2 regions of the Bacillus sp. M13(2017) genome follow, and region 2 is predicted to be linked to the other one. Evidence: riboswitches for the same ligand, from Rfam matches in the RefSeq annotation. Region 2 holds a riboswitch; the other holds the start of a gene.
The links. Region 2 has a riboswitch for S-adenosylmethionine ahead of CGQ22_RS29805 (peptide ABC transporter substrate-binding protein). Riboswitches for the same ligand answer to the same signal wherever they lie in the genome.
Positions count from the first base shown of each region.

Region 1: linked by a shared signal. The riboswitch ahead of CGQ22_RS21320 (M20 family metallopeptidase) and the one ahead of CGQ22_RS29805 (peptide ABC transporter substrate-binding protein) in region 2 are both predicted to bind S-adenosylmethionine.

Region 1 covers NZ_KZ268509.1:162,375-167,841, forward strand. The annotation lists gene CGQ22_RS21315 (AAA domain-containing protein) at 1-1,958, shown strand, start outside; SAM riboswitch class I at 2,034-2,135, shown strand; gene CGQ22_RS21320 (M20 family metallopeptidase) at 2,224-3,429, shown strand; gene CGQ22_RS21325 (MDR family MFS transporter) at 3,754-5,010, shown strand; gene arsR (arsenical resistance operon transcriptional regulator ArsR) at 5,179-5,467, shown strand, end outside.
Region 2 covers NZ_KZ268524.1:31,408-45,829, forward strand. The annotation lists gene CGQ22_RS29800 (peptide ABC transporter substrate-binding protein) at 1-445, opposite strand, end outside; gene CGQ22_RS29805 (peptide ABC transporter substrate-binding protein) at 851-2,491, opposite strand; SAM riboswitch class I at 2,624-2,728, opposite strand; gene CGQ22_RS29810 (aldo/keto reductase) at 2,881-3,714, opposite strand; gene proC (pyrroline-5-carboxylate reductase) at 3,716-4,519, opposite strand; gene CGQ22_RS32225 (hypothetical protein) at 4,636-4,779, shown strand; gene CGQ22_RS29820 (GRP family sugar transporter) at 4,847-5,698, opposite strand; gene modB (molybdate ABC transporter permease subunit) at 5,999-6,673, opposite strand; gene modA (molybdate ABC transporter substrate-binding protein) at 6,679-7,485, opposite strand; gene CGQ22_RS29835 (substrate-binding domain-containing protein) at 7,646-8,566, shown strand; gene CGQ22_RS29840 (DUF3948 family protein) at 8,784-8,885, opposite strand; gene CGQ22_RS29850 (LysR family transcriptional regulator) at 9,140-10,006, opposite strand; gene CGQ22_RS29855 (DMT family transporter) at 10,134-11,102, shown strand; gene CGQ22_RS29860 (YrzO family protein) at 11,124-11,264, shown strand; gene CGQ22_RS29865 (DUF3948 family protein) at 11,325-11,420, opposite strand; gene CGQ22_RS29875 (lysophospholipid acyltransferase family protein) at 11,758-12,363, shown strand; gene CGQ22_RS29880 (DUF3948 family protein) at 12,436-12,531, opposite strand; gene CGQ22_RS29890 (LacI family DNA-binding transcriptional regulator) at 12,837-13,814, shown strand; gene CGQ22_RS29895 (PH domain-containing protein) at 13,976-14,305, shown strand.

The sequences.
Region 1 (5,467 bases), on a different contig from region 2:
ACAGTGAACCGTGGCAATTGTTAGAGCAACTGCAAGAGCGATTGAAAGAAGCGCGTAAAGATAAGTTAAAACGTAATCGTATAAAGCGTCTTGTTGACGGGACGAGTAGTCCGAAGCATATTGAGAAGATGAAAAATCCGAAAAATGAATTGGCGTATCGTTCATTTTACAATCCGACGACGTACGTGTGGGGACCGCCTGGAACAGGGAAGTCTTACAATTTATCACGTATTATTTCGGCACATTATCAAAAAGGAAAATCGGTACTTGTATTAGCTCATAGTAATGCGGCAGTAGACGTATTAATGAGTGAAGTCACGAAGCAAATTGAGAAGAAAAAGAAATGGACACCTGGCGAAATTGTTCGTTACGGTTATAGCCAACATGAACATATACGAAATCATGAAACGTTACTTGCGTCGAAGTTAGTTGAAACGACGAACGGATCTTGGGGAGAAGAAAGACTCTATTTAGAGGAAACACGACAAGATCTTCGAGAAAAGATTTTATCATATAAAGCGACTTCTGCTGATAAGAAGCGTATACAAGAGATTGAAAGTGATCTTCGAAAGCAAAAAGCAAAAATTAAAGAAGTAGAAAAAGAATACATTGAAAATGCGAAAGTAATCGGCGCGACTTTATCGAAATGTGCCATTGATTCACTGATTTATGAGCGTACATTTGATTTAGTTGTCGTAGATGAAGTGAGTATGGCATATGTTCCGCAAATCGCATTAGCTGCTTCACTTGGAAAACGTATCGTCGTTTGTGGCGACTTTTTACAATTACCTCCAATTGCGATGGCGAACCATGAACTTGTTCGCAAATGGCTCGGGGAAGATATGTTTTACCATGCTGGGATTGTTGAGTCTGTTAATAAATCAGAAGCACATCCGAACCTATTTATGTTGCAGGAACAAAGACGTATGCATGCGGATATATCGAAGTTTACGAATTCGTTTATTTATAAAAATAGAGTATACGATCATCCGTCTGTTTCAGAGCGTAAAGAACTTGCGCAATTGCAGCCGTTCGCAAATGAGGCGAGTGTTTTATTCGATACGAGCCAAATGGGAGCCTTTTCGTTAAAAGACGCTGCATCTGGTTCACGTTTTAACATTATGTCTGGTTTAGTAGCAATGCAAATGATGTTAATCGGATTGTTAGATGGTGTTCAATCGATTGGTGTTGTGACACCTTACAGGGCGCAGTCACGCTTTTTATCGACGTGTATTAGAGAAATGTTGCAGAGAACGAAATATCAAAACATACCAGTATTAGCGGCAACAGTTCATAAGTTCCAAGGTTCTGAAAGAGATATGATGATCTTTGATACGGTTGACAGTTATCCGCAAGAACGACCTGGCGTATTATTCTTTGATCACAAAAACCATCGCCTCGTCAATGTAGCAGTGACAAGGGCGAGAGGGAAGTTCATTCAATTATCAGATTGCCATTATATGCGTAAAAACCTTTCGAGAAAACAAGCATTATCACAATTAACAGCTCATATAGAACGTCACGGAGATGTGTATGATCGCACGACATCAAGACAATTGTGGGAACGGAAAATTTCGAAACGTTTACGCTGGTTTATGGAAATGAATCTTGAGGAAACGAAAGGGTTATTAAAAGATATTTTAGCCGCAAAACGAAAAATTATTATTTCACTTCCAAGTACAAAACAAGTGGATAAGCGAGTATGGCAAGCGTTAATGCGTACAAATGCGCAAATAACAGTTTATAGTGATGGACCAGTTCCACTGAAAAATGTAAAGTTACAAAGACAAAATAAAGCATTCCCATTCTTAGTAATTGATGATGAAATCTTCTGGGCAGGTGCACCGCTTACATCTCAAATGATGTTTGAAGGTAGTACGGAATTTCCGTACGTATGTGCAAGACTGCAAGCACCAGAAACAATTGGTGTATTAAAAGGATTTTTAGATATTCGGTAAATTCGGATAGGAATTCCTTGACTTTTAATCGGAATGAACTTAGAATGAATGTAATTTAATATAATTTTATGAAAATTCTTATCACGAGAGGTTGAGGGACTGGCCCTATGACACCTCGGCAGCGGATTCATTATGAATACTGTGCCAATTCCAGCAAGGTAACTTGAAAGATAAGAAAGAAGCTCATTTTGACTGTATATGCAGAAGCCTCTTTCTATCTTTTAGAAAGAGGCTTTTTTATGTGAAAATATAAGGGGGAAGAAAAATGGGAGCTACTGGAGTAACGTCACAAAGAAAAACAATCGAAGAGAGTATTGAAAGAAATAAGGAAAAGTACATAGAAACAAGTCATGATATTCATGCGAATCCGGAGATAGGTAACCAAGAGTTTTACGCATCAAGAACGTTAAGTTTATTGCTAGGGAGCGCAGGGTTTCAGTTGCAGCACAATATAGCTGGACATGAAACAGGTTTTATTGCGCGAAAAAGCTCAGGAAAACAAGGACCAGTTATCGCATTTTTAGCTGAGTATGATGCTTTACCAGGACTTGGTCATGCGTGTGGTCACAATTTAATTGGCACAATTAGCGTTGCGGCAGCAATCGCATTATCAGAAACGCTTGAAGAAATTGGGGGAGAAGTTGTCGTGTTTGGAACACCAGCTGAAGAAGGAGGACCAAACGGTAGTGCAAAAGCGAGTTATGTAAAGGCTGGTTTATTTAAAGATATTGATGCGGCACTTATGATTCATCCGAGCGGAAAAACAGCGACAACGAGTCCATCACTAGCAGTCGATCCACTTGATTTTCATTTTTACGGAAAAACAGCTCACGCCGCAGCTTCACCAGAAGAAGGAATTAACGCATTAGATGCGGTCATTCAGCTGTATAACAGCATTAACGCACTTCGCCAACAACTTCCGTCAGATGTGAAAATTCATGGCGTTATTACTGAGGGCGGAAAAGCACCTAACATTATTCCTGACTACGCTGCAGCAAGATTCTTCATCCGCGCAGCAACGAGAAAAAGATGTGCGGAAATAACAGAGAAAGTAAGAAATATCGCAGAGGGAGCAGCATTAGCAACAGGTACGAAAGTGAAAATTCATCAATTCCAAAATGAAATCGATGAACTACTCGTAACAAAAACATTTAATGAAGTCGTAGCCGAAGAGCTAGAATTACAAGGTGAAGACGTAAATCGGAAAGAAAGATTTGGCATCGGCTCAACAGACGCAGGAAACGTAAGTCAAGTCGTACCGACCATTCATCCGTACATTAAAATTGGTCCAGACGATTTAATTGCACATACGAATGAATTTAGAGAAGCAGCACGTTCAGAACTTGGAGACAAAGCGTTAATTACATCAGCAAAAGCACTAGCAAATACGGCGTATCGATTAATTACGGAAGAAGGATTGTTAGATAAGGTGAAGGAGGAGTTTAAAGAGGTGCAGAGGAATCAAGGGTAAGGCGCTTTTTCGAATATAAATCTAATTCATATGCAGAAATAATAGAAAAGAACATTGAAAAATCAATGTTCTTTTCTATTTATGAATCATTTATTTCTTTAGTGATATCTTGAATCTGGTCTAGTCTAGTTTAATAGTAACGGTGATCTGTGAGTTCGAATTGCATTAAAGGATAATAACTAGAGAATGTGTTGTAATTAAAATTTATATTTCTATATTAATTTGTAAAATAAATTCAATTTATGTTATTATATTTCCCTTGGACTGACAGTTTATAGAATGTATAGTGAATATTTGAAAAGTTAAAATAGGGGATGTATTACGTTGAAATGGTTATCTTGGGACAGAAATTTAAAAACTAGATTGATTGGCGAAACTATGTTCAATACATTGTTTTGGATGTATTTTCCGTTTATGGCAATATACTATAGCGATGCTTTTGGTAAAGCAATTGGCGGAATTTTAATGGCAATTATACCTCTTGTAGGCATAATAGGTAATTTGTTAGGTGGATATTTAGCTGATCGATTAGGGCGTCGACCTGTCATGCTATTAGGCACAATCATACAAGTAGCAATGTTTGCAGTTTTTGCTTTATCTCATTCACATTGGATTAATTATTTAGCCTATATCGGTATTGGAATTAGCGGGGCAATATACAGTCCAGCAAGTTCTGCAATGATAGCTGATATAGTGCCAGAAAAGGATAGAAGGGTGGTCTTTGCCACTTTTGTTACAGCAAATAATATTGGTGCTGTATTTGGACCAGTGTTAGGTTCATTTTTCTTCTTTCATTATCGAAGTGAATTGTTATGGACTTGTACAATTGTTACATTTATTTATTTTATAGCAATCTATTTCATAATTAGAGAAACGCTTCCCGAAGCTTCTAAAAATGATGGAGATAACAATCCAATATCAAAAATCTTTAAAGAACAATGGAATAATTATATGAAAATTTTTAGTGATAAAATTTTCTCTCTTTACATATTTGCGGGAGTTTTGATTATGATAGCTTTCATGCAGCTAGATCTTTATCTTGCATTATATGTAAAGGAATTTGTACCAACTCAATCTCTTTTCTCATGGAGTACTGGTTCATTCTCTTTGAGTAATACTGAAATTTTCGGATGGATGATGGGGTTAAATGGCATTTTGTTTGTTTTATGTTCTTTACCAGTTGCAAAATATTTTGAGAATTGGAGCGACCGAAACGTTTTAATTGTCTCTAATATATTATTTGGAATGGGTATGTTTTTAATAGGGTTAACAACGAATATATGGCTACTATTTGGCTTTATGGCAATATTAACTATTGGGGAATTGATTCGTTCGCCAGTTGTACATAGTTTCGTCAGTAAATATGCACCTGAAAATTCTAGAGGACAGTATATGGCAGCATCTAATTTACAATTTACCATTGGGCGTTTTATTGCACCAATAATGATTGTATTTTCTACATGGCTATCTCCAATTGTTGTGTTCGGAATTATATTACTTTGTACCCTTGTTAGTGCAGTTTTCTATGTGAAAGTATTTCGTATGATTTCAAATACAAACATACATAATTCTACAAAATAGCCCTGTTATGCAGGGCATTTTGTAATTTGATAACTTAAAAGTTCTGTTAAGGGAAAGAAGAGAAGAATATATTAATCAAAAAAAATTGATTAATTAGTTGCATAAAGAGCTAAACTACATATATACTATAAACATCAAAAAAATTTGATGAAGGGAGAGGGGACTAAAATGGCACAAGATTTTCAGCTCTATGAGAAAAAATTTAAAGCATTAGCGGATCAAAAGCGTTTAGAGATTATGTATGAACTTTGCCAGCGAGGCCAGACTTGTGTATGTGATTTAGCAGAGATTTTTGAAATGACGCAATCTAAGTTGTCCTATCATTTAAAGATTTTATTAGATGCAGGTTTAATTGTAAAAGAAACAAAAGGTACGTGGAGTTATTATGATTTAAATGATGCGGAAGTAAATAATTTATTATCAGAAGAATTGTGCTGCATTTTTAGAAAAACAGGCA
Region 2 (14,422 bases):
TCGCATTCTTTATATCGAAGAATAAGAATGCGTATTCAGCTGCTGTATTAGGATTTACAGCACGTTGCCAAGCGAAGGCAAAGTCCTTTGCTGTAACAGGAGTACCGTTTGACCATTTTGAATCACGCAGATGGAATGTATATTTTGTTTTATCGGGACTAATGTCAACCGACTCAGCGACGCCAGGAACCGGTTTATTATCTTCTCCCATTGCATATAACCCTTCAAAAACATTGCGCATTACGTTCATGGATTCCCCATCCGTTGCTTTTGCAACATCCATTGTTGGAATTTCTGAAGCGAATGATAAGTTAATTGCCTGTTTATCAGGTGCTTTATCGTTTGCTTTCGCTCCGCTTGCATTATCTTTATTTCCCCCGCAAGCAGTTAGTAATAGACTTGCCCCTAAAACAGATGCAACAACAGGTACAACTTTTTTCTTCATTGTTCGTTCCTCCCTAAATGTGTTGTTCGTAACGTCATAATGTCCGTGTCTTGAAGTGGCTATAGAAGGAGATAAAACCTATTATAAATATTTGTTTATAGGTAATCATGTGTTCTATATGTATATACATGTTGAACTATAATCTATCGTTATGTGTTTCAACGTAGTAGACATTATATTTTGATGGTGAAATATTTTGTTTCTTTGAATATTTAGAATATTAGCACTGGAAAGAACTATATGTCAATAGTAAAAATAGATTGTTAATTTCTTAGAATAATATATTAAAAAAGCAGATTCTCATGTGTGAGAGAACCTATTTTTAATATATTTTGCTAAAAAAACAATTGGTGTGGGCTAATAATAAGTGGGGATGAAGAACCCCCCACTTATTAAAGTTTCACTTTATTTTTCAATTTTTGCCCACTTGAAGTTTAATTGACCTGCAAAGTCTACTTGCACAATTCCTTTCACATAAGAACGTTCTAAATAAGATTCGCCTTTTTGGTAAAGAGGAGCGATAACAGAGTCTTTAAATAATATTTTCTCGGATGCTAGTAATGCTTCCCAGCGAGCTTTTTCATCACCAGCTAAAGTTGTTTTCACTTTTGCTATTGTTTCATCGAATTCCTTATTAGAGTAATGATCTAAGTTATAAGGGTTATTCGTTGTAAATAGCTCAAGGAATGTAATTGGATCCGCAAAGTCAGGGCTCCAGCCATCAATTCCGATTTCGTAGTCACCTTTTAATAAAAGCGAAACTTGTTGCTTACGCGGTTGCGGTTTTATATTTACTGTTAATCCATCTAGATTCTTTTCTAGTTGTCCTTTTAAGAATTCACCAGTTTTCTTATCAAGGTCAGCATCACTCGTTAATAATTCTAATGTTATCTTTTCCGAACCAAGCTCTTGTTTAGCTTTTTTCCATAACTCTTGTGCAGATTTTGTATCAACTTTTGTTAAATCGCCGTTTGCAGTACGGAAGTCTTTTCCTTCAGGTCCTTTTGCAAAGTTTTTTGGAACGAGACCAAATGTTGGTGTAGATCCATCATTTAATAACGTATTTACAAAGGATTTTCTATCAATTGTTTGATCAATTGCTTGGCGTGCAGAAACGTTTTGAAGCACTTTGTTTTGTTGATTCATACGTAAAAATTGTACGCCTACGTTTGGACGTTCTTTAAAGTTAGCATCCTTTTTATATTTATCGACGAAGTCAGATGTTAGTTTTATACGATCTAATTGTTTTGACTCGAATAAATTTACTTCTGTTGATTTTTCTTTTACGACGTTAAAATTGATTTCTTCTAGTTTGACAGTATCTTTATCCCAATAGGTAGGGTTTTTCTTGAATTTAAAGCTTTGTTCGTGCTTCCAATCGCTTAGTGTAAAAGCTCCGTTGTACAAGATTGTATTATCTTCTAAAGCGTACTTATCACCTTGTGCTTTAAAGAATTCCTCGTTAATTGGTAGAAATGTTGGGAACGCTGTTAAGCTAATAAAATACGGAACAGGACGCTCCAATTCTACCTCAAACGTATGGTCATCAACTGCTTTTACACCAAGTTGGTCGGCTGGAAGTTCTTTGTTGTTAATTTTTGTTGCGTTTTTAATATCAAAGAATAGAAATGCATATTCAGAGGCTGTTGCTGGATCTACGGCTCTTTGCCAAGCGAACACAAAATCTTTAGCTGTAACAGGAGTGCCGTTTGACCATTTTGAATCTCGCAAATGGAATGTGTATTTCGTTTTATCGCCACTTACTTCATGAGATTTTGCAACACCAGGAACAGGTTTGTTACCTTCACCAAGATTATACAAACCTTCAAATACGTTTCTCATTACTTGACCAGAATCAGTATCTGTAGCACGAGCCGTATCCATTGTTCGTATTTCAGTAGGTGAAGATAAGTTTAAAACCTGTTTACTAGGTGCCTCGTCTTTTGCATTTGCTCCGCTTGCTTCGTTTTTATAACTACCGCAACCAGTTAATAAAATACTTACTCCTACAACTGATGCAATACCGGGTACAAACTTCTTTTTCATTTGATTTTCCTCCTAAATAATTAAGTTTGGATGATGATGAGGGAAATGAAAAATAAAAAATCCCTCTTTTCATATTGAGAAAGAGGGATTTTTACGTACAAGTTATGCACCCGTATATAAACGAAGTCCCTCATTCTATCTTTCAAGCATAAAGCTTGCAGGAAGTGGCACAGTATTCAAAATGAACCTGTTGCCGAGGTTTCAAAGGGCCAGTCCCTCCACCTCTCTTGATACAATGAGTAAACGAATAAATTTTATTAATTTTTGTGTTTCTTTGATAATTCAAAATCTTACACCTTGAATAATGAAGTGTCAACTGAATGGAATATAGTTTAAATTTTCAGTTTTCTTAAATAAAAAGACCACTGCATATGGCAGTGGTTTTTCTACTAGAAGTTAAAGTTATCTGGATCTGGACCAACGCGACGATCTTCATTTAAAGCTTGAATTGCTTTCATATCATCAGCACTTAATTCAAAGTCGAAGATGTTTGCATTTTCAATAATGCGATGTTCTTTAATTGATTTAGGAATTGTTACAACTTTGTTTTGTAAATCCCAGCGTAAAATAATTTGCGCAGTTGATTTATTATATTTTGTCGCAATTTCTTGTAACGTTGGATTATCTAGTAGTTGTCCTTGCATTAATGGTGACCAAGCTTCAAGCTGGATATTATGTTCTTTACAGAATGCATGTAACTCTTCTTGTGCTAAACGTGGGTGGTATTCCACTTGGTTGACCATTGGCTTAATTTCAGCAATTTCAAATACGTCTTGTAAGTGGTGAATGTGGAAATTACTCACACCGATAGCGCGAACACGACCATCTTTATAAAGTTTTTCTAATGCTTTCCATGATTCAGTATATTTCCCTTTTACAGGCCAATGTACTAAATATAAATCTAAATATTCTAGACCTAATTTCTCTAATGTAGTTTCAAATGCTTGAAGTGTTGTTTCATATCCTTGATCGCTATTCCATACTTTTGAGGTAATAAATAATTCTTCACGTGAAACACCGGATTCACGAATCGCTTGTCCAACGCCTTCTTCATTTTGATAGATTGCTGCAGTATCGATGCTGCGGTAGCCATTTTTAATTGCTGCTTTTACAGAATCAATTACTTCTGAACCATCTTCTACTTTAAAAACACCTAAACCAAACCAAGGCATTTTTACACCGTTATGTAATGTTGTATAGTCTTTTAAACTTGTTAAAATCATATTATTTCCCCCTAGCTTTTTTGTTTGTTGCTTCTACTGCTTTTTGAATTGCCTCTGAAAAATTATACTCGTATAAAATTTTGAGACCCTCAGCTGTGGAACCACCTGGCGTTGTTACTTGTTCGCGGAGGTTAGCTGGATTTTGCGTTTGTTCGAGCATAGAAGCAGAGCCAGAAATCATTTGAATGACAAGATGTTTTGCGGTTTCTTCATCGACTCCATAACTTTTTGTTGCTTCAATTAAGCTTTCAGCAAAGTAATAAAGGAAGGCTGGTGCACTTCCAGTAACTGCAGTAAGCTGATGAACTTCTTCCTCAGTACAAAGTTGCGAAGTACCAATACCTTTTAAAAGTAGTTGCAGGGTTTCTTGATGTATCTCGTTTACTGATTGTCCCATTGTATATAAGGAGATAGACTTTCCAATTTCAGCAGCTGTATTAGGCATAATCCAAGCAACAGGCGTGCCTTTTGGGAGTCTAGCTTCTAAATAAGATGGTCCAATGCCAGCTGCTACTGTTACGACTAGTTGATTTGATAGTAACGGAGATAGCTCAGCTAATAACTCTTCATGAGCAGAAGGTGGCATTGCTAAAACAACCGTATCAACAGATGTAACATGCTGCTTCCAATCTGTTGTAGTAGACACATCATATCGCCCTTGTAATTGCTTTAGCTTTTCTACGTTGCTTCGGTTAGAAACGATAATTTCTTCGATGTATTCTTTGCTTGTTTTAAGTAATCCGGAAAATATAGCTTCTGCCATACGACCAGCACCAATAAATAAAATTCGATGTTTAGTTAGCATATCCTTTATTCCTTTCTAGTAGAGATATGTTATAAAAACGATATCATCTTTAAGAGAATTTTGTAAAAAGAAAAGACTTACCGTAGATGGAATGGATAATGAGAAGGCGGAAATTCATGGTAAAGGAAGGAGCTATTCCTTATATTGGTTTATACATCATGCTAATATTAACTGTTATTAATCTCTTTATATGTGTAGCTGGTTTGCTAGAGTGGAAGAGCAATTATAAGGGACAAGAACATAAAAATAACTATATCTAGAAAATAATTAGAATTGAAAAACCCCTGAAGCATATATGCTTCAGGGGTTTACTAATAGAATATAAGATTATGCTTTTGTCATACCAAGTAATACAGCGCCGCCGATAATTAAAACACTACCTAGTGCAATAAAGATCAATTGACGTTTTGTTTTCTTTTCACCTAAGAATACAATCGCACCGAATGTTGAGATAACGATTCCAGTTTGAGATAATGGGAAGCTTGTTGCTACTCCAACACGTGGTAATGAAAGAAGTAAGAATAAGTTTCCAGTTCCCCATAGTAAACCAGACAAAGCATTACGGATTGCATATTTGTTAAATGGTTTATGTTTAGACGTCAGTACAACCGCACCAACAAACATACCAACTGCTTGTGGTAAGATAGCAGACCAACCATCAATATTATACCAACGAATAATTATTACATATACAAGATAGCCGAAAGTAGAAACAATTAAAGTAAGAAGTCCTTTTTTCAATTGTCCAGGTGGCTGAGCATTTTCTTTATCATCTAATGATGTGAATACAACACCAACTACGATTAATAGGATTGCAATCGTTCCCAGAATGATTGTTGTCGTAGTAGTCCACTCACGGAAAGCGATAACCCCAAAGATAGAAGTTGCAACAAGTTGCATACCAGTAGAAATCGTTACAGTAGTTGAAACACCTAGTTTTTCAACTGTTTTTAATTGGTTTACTTGTCCTAAAGCCCAGAATAAACCTGAGATAAAACCAACAATTAAGATTGTCATTGTTAAAGCTGGTTGAGTAAATACATACATAATTGTTGCGAAGAATAGAGCACCGATTGTCATACCTACCGTTTGGCTATATGCACCACCGCCCATTTTTACGCTTACTAATAAGATGTTTCCCCATGCAATTGCAGGAAGAAGCGCTAATAAAATGTCCATTACAAGACTCCCTTCGGTTTGCTATACCAATATAGTTACATATCGTTCTAACGATCGGTAATGCACCACTAATAGAGTAGAAGATTACCGATCGCTAAAACAGGATGAAGAATTCACGATATAAATGCGTTTTCATTTCTTCATTTTTTGAAACACCTCCATATAATAACAGGAAATTGCCTATTTTAGAAAGTGAATTCAAATAAAATGTCTATTTTAATAAGAGGTAAAATTCAGTTATTTCCCATTGGTATATTTTATTTCCTAAGAAATAAAGAAGCAGCTTTGACAAAAGCTGCTTTAAGAGTTAGTGATTCTTTTATTAATAAGTTGAATACATAGTAGAAATACGAGTGACATACCGATAGTAATAACTACAAGTGTCCAGGCGAGTTGCATATTACTTGCATCAATAGCCATGTAAATTGCAGTTGGGATTGTCTGTGTTTTACCAGGAATGTTCCCGGCAAACATAAGTGTAGCACCAAACTCTCCGAGTGCGCGGACAAAGCTCAAAATCATCCCGCTTAGTAATGCGGGAAATGCGAGTGGAAGTGTAACGTGTAGAAAAACTTGATATTCACTTGCGCCAAGGTCACGAGCACTTTCTTCAATTTGTACATTTGCGATAGAAAACCCTGTTTTCGCTGATTGGTACATAAGCGGAAATGCAACAACTGTAGAAGCGATGATCGCAGCAGTAGATGTGAACATAATAGACTGCTGAAATAATGATTCAATCCACTTTCCGATCGGGCTGTTGTTTCCAAAGATGATAATGAGAAAGAAGCCGATAACAGTTGGTGGAAGTACCATTGGTAATAAAAATATGGTTTCTAATAGTACTTTATATCGCCATGAGGAGCGAGCTAGTGCTCGCCCGACAATTGTCCCTAAAATTGTAACGAGAATAGTGGCACACGCAGCTACTCTTAAAGATAGAAAGACAGGCGATAAAATAGCATCAATGCTCATAGTAATTACGACAGGACTGTAAATCCATATTTCTTAAAGATAGATTGTGCATCTTTTGACTGCAAATACTCATAAAATGAGGTCGCCTCTTTCTTATGTTTAGATTCCTTTATAACACCTAAAGGATAGTGGATTGGCTCATGAGAAGTAGCTGCTGCTGTCTCACCAATCTTTACTTTATCCGAAATGAGAGCATCTGTTTTGTATACGATACCAGCATCGACATTCCCTGTTTCTACATATGTTAACACTTGGCGAACATCTTTTGTAAATACGACTTTATTTTGAACATCATTCCAAAGGTTTTCGTGTGTTAGAGAAGCCTTTGCATATTTGCCAGCAGGTACAGATTCAGGTGTACCAAGTGCAATTTTTTTGATTTTCTCATCTTTTAAATCTTGAAATTTTGTAAGAGAACTATCTTTAGGGATGACTAGAACTAGTTCATTTCCAAGAAGATTTTTCCCTTCTTTTTCATTAATGAATCCTTTTTTTACAAGGGTTTGGAATTTATCTTCTGCTGCTGAGAAGAATAAATCAGCAGGTGCACCTTGTTCAATTTGTTGTTGAAGTGCTCCAGAAGCACCGAAGTTAAAAGAAAGTTTGATATTTGGCTCTTTTTCTTTATATTGTTTTTCGATTTCTTTTAATGCATCTTGTAAGCTTGCAGCAGCTGAGATAGTCAGTTCAACTGTTTTATCCTCTTTAGCAGCTGAATTTGTATGCTTTTCCCCACTTGTACAAGCAGCGCTAAATATAAGAAGGAAAGAAAGTATAAGTGCCCCGATGGAACGTAATATAAATTTATTCATAAAAAAATACCCTTTCATTTTGATACATCTAATTATAACTAAATATAACTAAATATAACTAGTTATAATTGAATATAATTTGAACATATATCTATTTTTTAAAAATAGGAGAAATATTCTTTTCTTTGTTACAATGAAAGGAGAAAGTGAGGAATCGTCTATGGATCATCATTCCTACACAACGGAAGAAGTAGCAAAGCGATTAAAAGTATCGAAATTAACTGTATACGACTTAATTAAAAAAGGAGAACTTCCTTCTTATAGAGTTGGTAGACAGATGCGCATTGATGCAGCAGATTTAGATCAATATATAAAGCAAATGAAAACAGGAAAGGTACAAGTTAATCCTGTAAAAAACGATGGTAGTAGTAACTTGAACACGTGTATTATTAGTGGTCAAGAACTAACGTTAGATATGTTAGCTAAACGTATAGAAAATCGTTTGCCAAGTTCTAATGTTTTAAGAGCGTATCAAGGTAGCTTAACAAGTTTGGTGAAAATGTATCAAGGAGAAGGAAGTATCGTTAGTTTGCATTTGTTTGATGGTGAAACGGGTACATATAATATTCCTTACGTAAAACGCATTTTAGTAGGACAGCCATGTATTATGATTAATTTATTGTCCAGAAATGTGGGATTTTATGTCCGAAAAGGAAATCCGAAGAGAATAAAGACATGGGCTGACATATCCGGGTCCACTATAAAGTTTGTGAATCGAGAAAAGGGTTCTGGTATTAGAGTGTTAGTGGATGAACAATTACGAATCCAAAAATTAAATAAAGCTGATATTAGTGGATATGAATGGGAAGAATCGAATCATCTTGGTGTTGCCACGCAAGTTGCAAATGGAAAAGCTGATGTAGGAGTAGGTTCAGAAAAGTTTTCGCAAATTGTAAATGTGGACTTTATTCCGATCATGAAAGAACAGTATGATTTAGTAATTTTGAAGAATAAAGAAAATGAAGAGCTGATTGAAGTTGTGAAAGACATTCTGCAATCGGAAGAATTTCATAATGAATTAAATGCGATTGGCGGATATGATATTACGAAAACGGGTCAAATTATATATGAAATAAAGTGAAACTTTAATCAGTGGGGGGTTCTTCATCACCCACTGATTATTAGCCCTCACCAATCGGACTTTAATGGGCAGCCTGATCCCCACCTAACTTCTTTGCTTTCGCTGAATTTCGAGGTGGGGGTCTTACTGCCCATTAAAGCGGGACAAACTAAAAAGCTGCTTGTCTATAAGACGAGCAGCTTTTTCTATATATAAAGGGGTTTGGGGAAACAAAGTGTTAAACAAGACCTTGAGCAAGTGTATAAATGAAAGCCGTAAGAAGAGTAGCTCCACTTGCAAGTCCGATAAAGTCTGATTTGTTGAAAGTAATGTTGTTCATTATAATCTCTCCTTATTTGTTTAATGTAGTTGCAACAGCTTTTGCATCGACAAGTGCGGATAGCACCATGCCCATTGTATTTAAAAATTTATTTGATTTTATATTGTTCATCATGCGTATCCGCTCCTTTTCGAATTGTTGTTGCCCTGCTTATGTCTTAATTATAGGGAATATGGCTACTTGCAACTATCGAATTAGCTTACGAAAGACTTACACTTTTGTAAGAAAAAAAGACATTCATGTAAGAATGTCTTTCACAGCATATTGATATGATGATGGTCTTCAATTGTTTTTAAAAAACTACGCATTGAATTTGTCATATAGCTATCTTTACGGCGTATGAAAACCGTTGAAATACTGCCGTATTTTTCAGGGATTGCATGACAATGTACCTTACCTGCTTTAGAAAGATGATGGACAGCAGACTGTGGTACGAGTGTAATTCCGAGACCGAGTGCAACACTGTTTAATATTGTCTCTAATATATTGAATTCCATAATTCTTTTTGGTAGCAAACCTTCATCTTTAAGCCAACGTTCTAGTTTGGAGCGGTATCCACATCCTTGGTTAAAAACGAGTAGAGGCGTTGTTGTAAATTCTTCTATATGAAAGGCTTTATTTTGTGTTATAAGCATTAATTTCTCTGTACTAACATCGTATTGTTCGATTAGTGGATGTTTAATAGGACCTGATATAAAGGCGCCATCTAATTGATGATCAAGTACTTCTCTAATTAATTCTTCTGTTAGACCCGCTTGTAATGATAAATCGACATTCGGATAGCTTTTATAGTAAGAAGATAAAATGGTAGGCAGTGTACTTACTGTTTCGACTGTACCGATTTTTAATATACCAGAAGGTGTTTCGCTATCTAAAAATACTTGTTTTAGTTCGTCGACATCTTGCAAAATTTTACTAACATAAACGAGCATTTTTCTTCCTTCAGCTGTTAAAGTCATTCCTCGTTTATGGCGGTAAAAGAGTGGGGTTTTTAATTCGTTTTCTAGTTGTTTAATACGTGCAGTTACATTTGATTGTACATAATTTAATTCCTTTGCTGCGCTACTTACACTACCTTGGTCGGCAACGCTTTTAAAGATTTGTAAGTCTCGTAATTCCATTTTGTAATCCCCCTTGATGTTAACTATCATTATAAATGATAGTTAACATCATTTTGAATCATTTTACGTGATATATTTTTTCTTTTACAATTCTCTTTGTGCAAATAGAAAGAAACGGGGGATTGCGGTGAGAAGAGGTCAAATGATAATAGGGGCTTTAGCGTGTTTAATTGCGAGTATGTCATGGGGAGCGATGTTTCCAGTTGCTGATCATGCGCTAGAATACATAGATCCATTTTATTTTTCGCTTATTCGCTATGGAGCAGTGGCGATAATGTTGATTGTATTGTTGTTAATGAAAGAAGGAAAACAGGCATTTCGTTTAGAGGGAAGAGGAAAGTTACTCGTCTTTTTTGGAACGATGGCATTTACAGTATATAATGTCCTCATATTTTTAGGGCAAATGTTGATGGGTAAGTCGGGTGTAATGGTAGCTTCCATTATGGAAGCACTTATGCCGATGATTTCTATTTGTATTTTATGGGGATATAAGCATATAAAACCGAAGAAGTATATGATAACGAGTATGGTTATTGCTTTTGTAGGAGCTGTGTTTGTTATTACAAAAGGTGACATGAGTTTCTTTGTAACATTGAAAGATAATATGTTCCCATTAGCATTTATATTTATTGGTGTTGTAGGCTGGGTTATTTATACGATGGGTGGTCAAACTTGTAGTGATTGGTCAACATTACGTTATTCTACGTTGACGTGTGTATTCGGTACGACTGTTACAGCGATTATAACGGTAATTATTACGTCGCTTGGATATATTTCAGTTCCGAGTATGGGAACGATTTCTATTGTGAAATATGATTTGTTATTTATGATGACATTGCCAGGTATTGTAGCGCTACTTGCTTGGAACTATGGTGTGAAAATTTTATCATCCATTAATGGGATTTTATTTATTAATTTTGTACCAATTACGACTTTAGCTATTATGATGATGCAAGGGTATCAAATCACAATGTTTGATATTATAGGGACTGTACTTGTTATTGCAGCGCTTATTCGCAATAACGTTTGTCAGAGAAAAGAAGAAAATATAAATAAGAGAGTTTTACAAGAAGAACAATTACGTCAAGCTGTTTAATAGGCAAATGGAGGATTTTACATGTTAGAAAGTTTATTGTTTTTCTTCGCCGTGGGAGTTGCCTGTGAGCTTGCAGCAATTAATCGAAATGGTCGTAAAAAGATAAAACAACAAGCTGAGCTGATACAGCTTTTAAAAGAATTGAAAGAAAGAAAAAATTAAAAAGACGACCGGGCATAGACGGTCGTCTTTTTCTATATAAAGGGGAAAGGGGACACAAAGTTATACAAGCGTAGCAGCGTAAATAAAAGCAGTAAGAAGAAGAGAGCCGCTAGCTAATCCTAAAAAGTCTAATTTGTTAAAAGTGATGTTATTCATAATGAGTTCTCCTTACTTGTTTAATGTATAAGCAACAGCTTTTGCGTCGAAAAGAGCTGATAATACCATGCCCATTGTATTTAAGAAATTGTTCGTTTTCATATTGTTCATCATATCAATCGACTCCTTTTCGAATAGTTGTTGCCCTGTTTCTGACTTAATTGTATGAAATATAGTGAGAAGTAACTATCGAATTAGCTTACAAGAAAATTACACTTTTGTAAGAATTGAAATTTAACAATTCATACTTATTTTTATTACCAACTCCTAAAACTTAGTGTTATAATTGTTGTAAGAATATGATTATACTTCGGATGTTTAGAAAGGAACGAAATAAATGTATAAACCAATTACATTTTTGTTGAAATATATATTTAAAACAGCTGGGAAAGTAGAAGTGCAAGGAAGAGAAAAGCTACCAGAAGGTGGTCCGTATGTTGTTGCGTGTACACATACAAGTTTTATGGATGTATTAATGTTAGCTACAGGGATGTACCCAACAGAGATTCATTACATGGCAAAAAAAGAATTATTTGAAGGGAAATTCAAAAATTGGTTCTTTAAAAATGTAAATGCATTCCCTGTAGATCGCGCGAATCCGGGACCGAGTACACTTAAAATTCCATCACGTTTATTAAAAGAAGGAAAGGTAGTAGGGATTTTTCCGAGTGGAACGAGATCAGCGGAAGATGTTTCATTAAAAGCGGGTGCTGTGACAATTGCGATGCGTTCTAATGTACCTTTAGTGCCGGCAGCTTATGTTGGTCCATCAAGTGTAAAAGAATTAATAAAGGGGAAAAAGGCACAATTGATTTTTGGAGATCCGATTCAAATTGAGGCTGGAGAACAAATAGATCGAAAAACCGCTATGAAAATGATGACAGATCAATTAAATGAGAAGTTTGAGGAGTTAAAAGAAGCTTTGCAATCAAATCAAAAATAAGAAAAGACGACCGGGCATAGACGGTCGTCTTTTCTATTACTATTTATAATAAAGGGGAAAGGGGACACAAAGTTATACAAGCGTAGCGGCGTAAATAAAAGCAGTAAGAAGAAGAGAGCCACTAGCTAGTCCTAAAAAATCTAATTTGTTAAAAGTGATGTTATTTATAATATATTCTCCTTACTTGTTTAATGTAGAAGCAACAGCTTTTGCGTCGATAAGAGCGGAAAATACCATGCCCATTGTATGTAAGAAATTGTTCGTTTTCATTTTGTTCATCATATTAATCCGCTCCTTTTCGAATGGTTGTTACCTTGTTTCTGACTTAATTGTATGAAATGTTGCGGAAAGTCACTATCGAATTAGCTTACAGAAAAATTACACTTTTGTAAGAGAAACGAATGAAGGTGTAATGATAAGAAGATTTGACATATGTTCATGAGATTCATTAAGTTAAAGATAGAGGTGAGTGTATGGCTAATATTAAAGATATAGCAAAGATAGCGGGAGTTTCAGTTACGACTGTTTCGAGAGTGTTGAATGATCACCCATATGTAAGTGAAGAAAAAAGGAAAGCGGTTATAGAGATAGTTGAGAAATTGAATTACTCGCAAAACGCAAATGCTGTTCATTTATCAAAAGGAAAGACGAATATTGTTGGTGTGATTTTACCGTATATTAATCATCCGTGTTTTGATGCGATGGTGAGCGGAATGATGGAGATTGCGTTAACTCATAATTACAGAGTGTTACTTTGCCAAACGAATTATAATAAAAAAGAAGAAATGAAAAGTTTACATATGTTAAAAACAAAACAATTGGATGGTCTTATTATTTGTTCACGTGCAAATGATTGGGAAACGATAGAACCGTATGCTTCTTACGGCACAATAATTGCTTGTGAAGATAATGATATTTCAAACATCTCAAGTGTATATACGAATCATTCAGCGGCCTTTCAATTAGGAATGGATTATTTGATTGAGAAAGGTTATAAAAAAATTGGTTATTGTACGGGAAGAAAATTAGGGCCGAGTAGTCAAAAGCGTTTTGATGTTTATAAACAGCGATTGCAATCTATAGACGAAGAGGTTAATGAAGAATGGATTTTTACAGAATGTTTTACACTAGAAGATGGTGTAAAAGTGGCTCATAAGTTAAAAGAGATACAGGATCTTCCTGAAGCATTAATAGTAGCAGGTGATGAAGTTGCGATTGGGGTTATGACAGAGGTTGAAAAACTAGGGATTCAAGTTCCTGAGGATTTAGCGATTATTGGCTTTGATAATCAACCTATCTCGCAAGTGTTACAATTGACAACTATTGATCAAAATTTAAAGGAGATAGGGAAAACTGCTTTTGAAATGTTGCATAGAAAAGTGAATGACGAGAGTTCTAAACAAGAAAAGCTGGAAATTCCATACGAACTTGTGGAACGCTCTACAGTTTAATCTTAATCCGTTATGTGTATAATCGCATAACGGATTATTTTTTTGAAATATCTTTGACAGGAAACGCGTTTCATACTTTATAAAGGAGTTAAACCGGTTTGTAATAATCCATGGATTCTTTTCAAGTGTTAATGCAATGAATAGAATTTGGAGGAATATGCATGAATGAACTTTTATCGAGTATGAAAAAGTATGTAGATGATGATGAAAAGATTCTGGCTTTTGTGGTAGGGATCTTTGAGAAGGATAATTTCATGTTATGTTATCAACATGGAATTTTTGTTGCCACTACTAGACGTCTCCTTTTTTACGGGAAATTTCCGTACTATCCTTCAACATTTAAAGAGTACTCATATTTGCATATAGATAGCATAGATTTTCATTCGTACTTTGAGTTTACTTATAATCATGAAACCATTCGCGCTAAGCATATTCAGAAAGGGAATGTGGAGCAATTTATCCATGCAGTTAGAGCAAATATGAATAATTAATCAACCCTCTGTTTAAACATAATATTTCAATTTTTAAGAGGGAAAATGCGGAATAAAAACCACTTCTAAACCTCTAGGAGATAGTGATACAATGTCAAATGGGGGGAGGGTATGAAC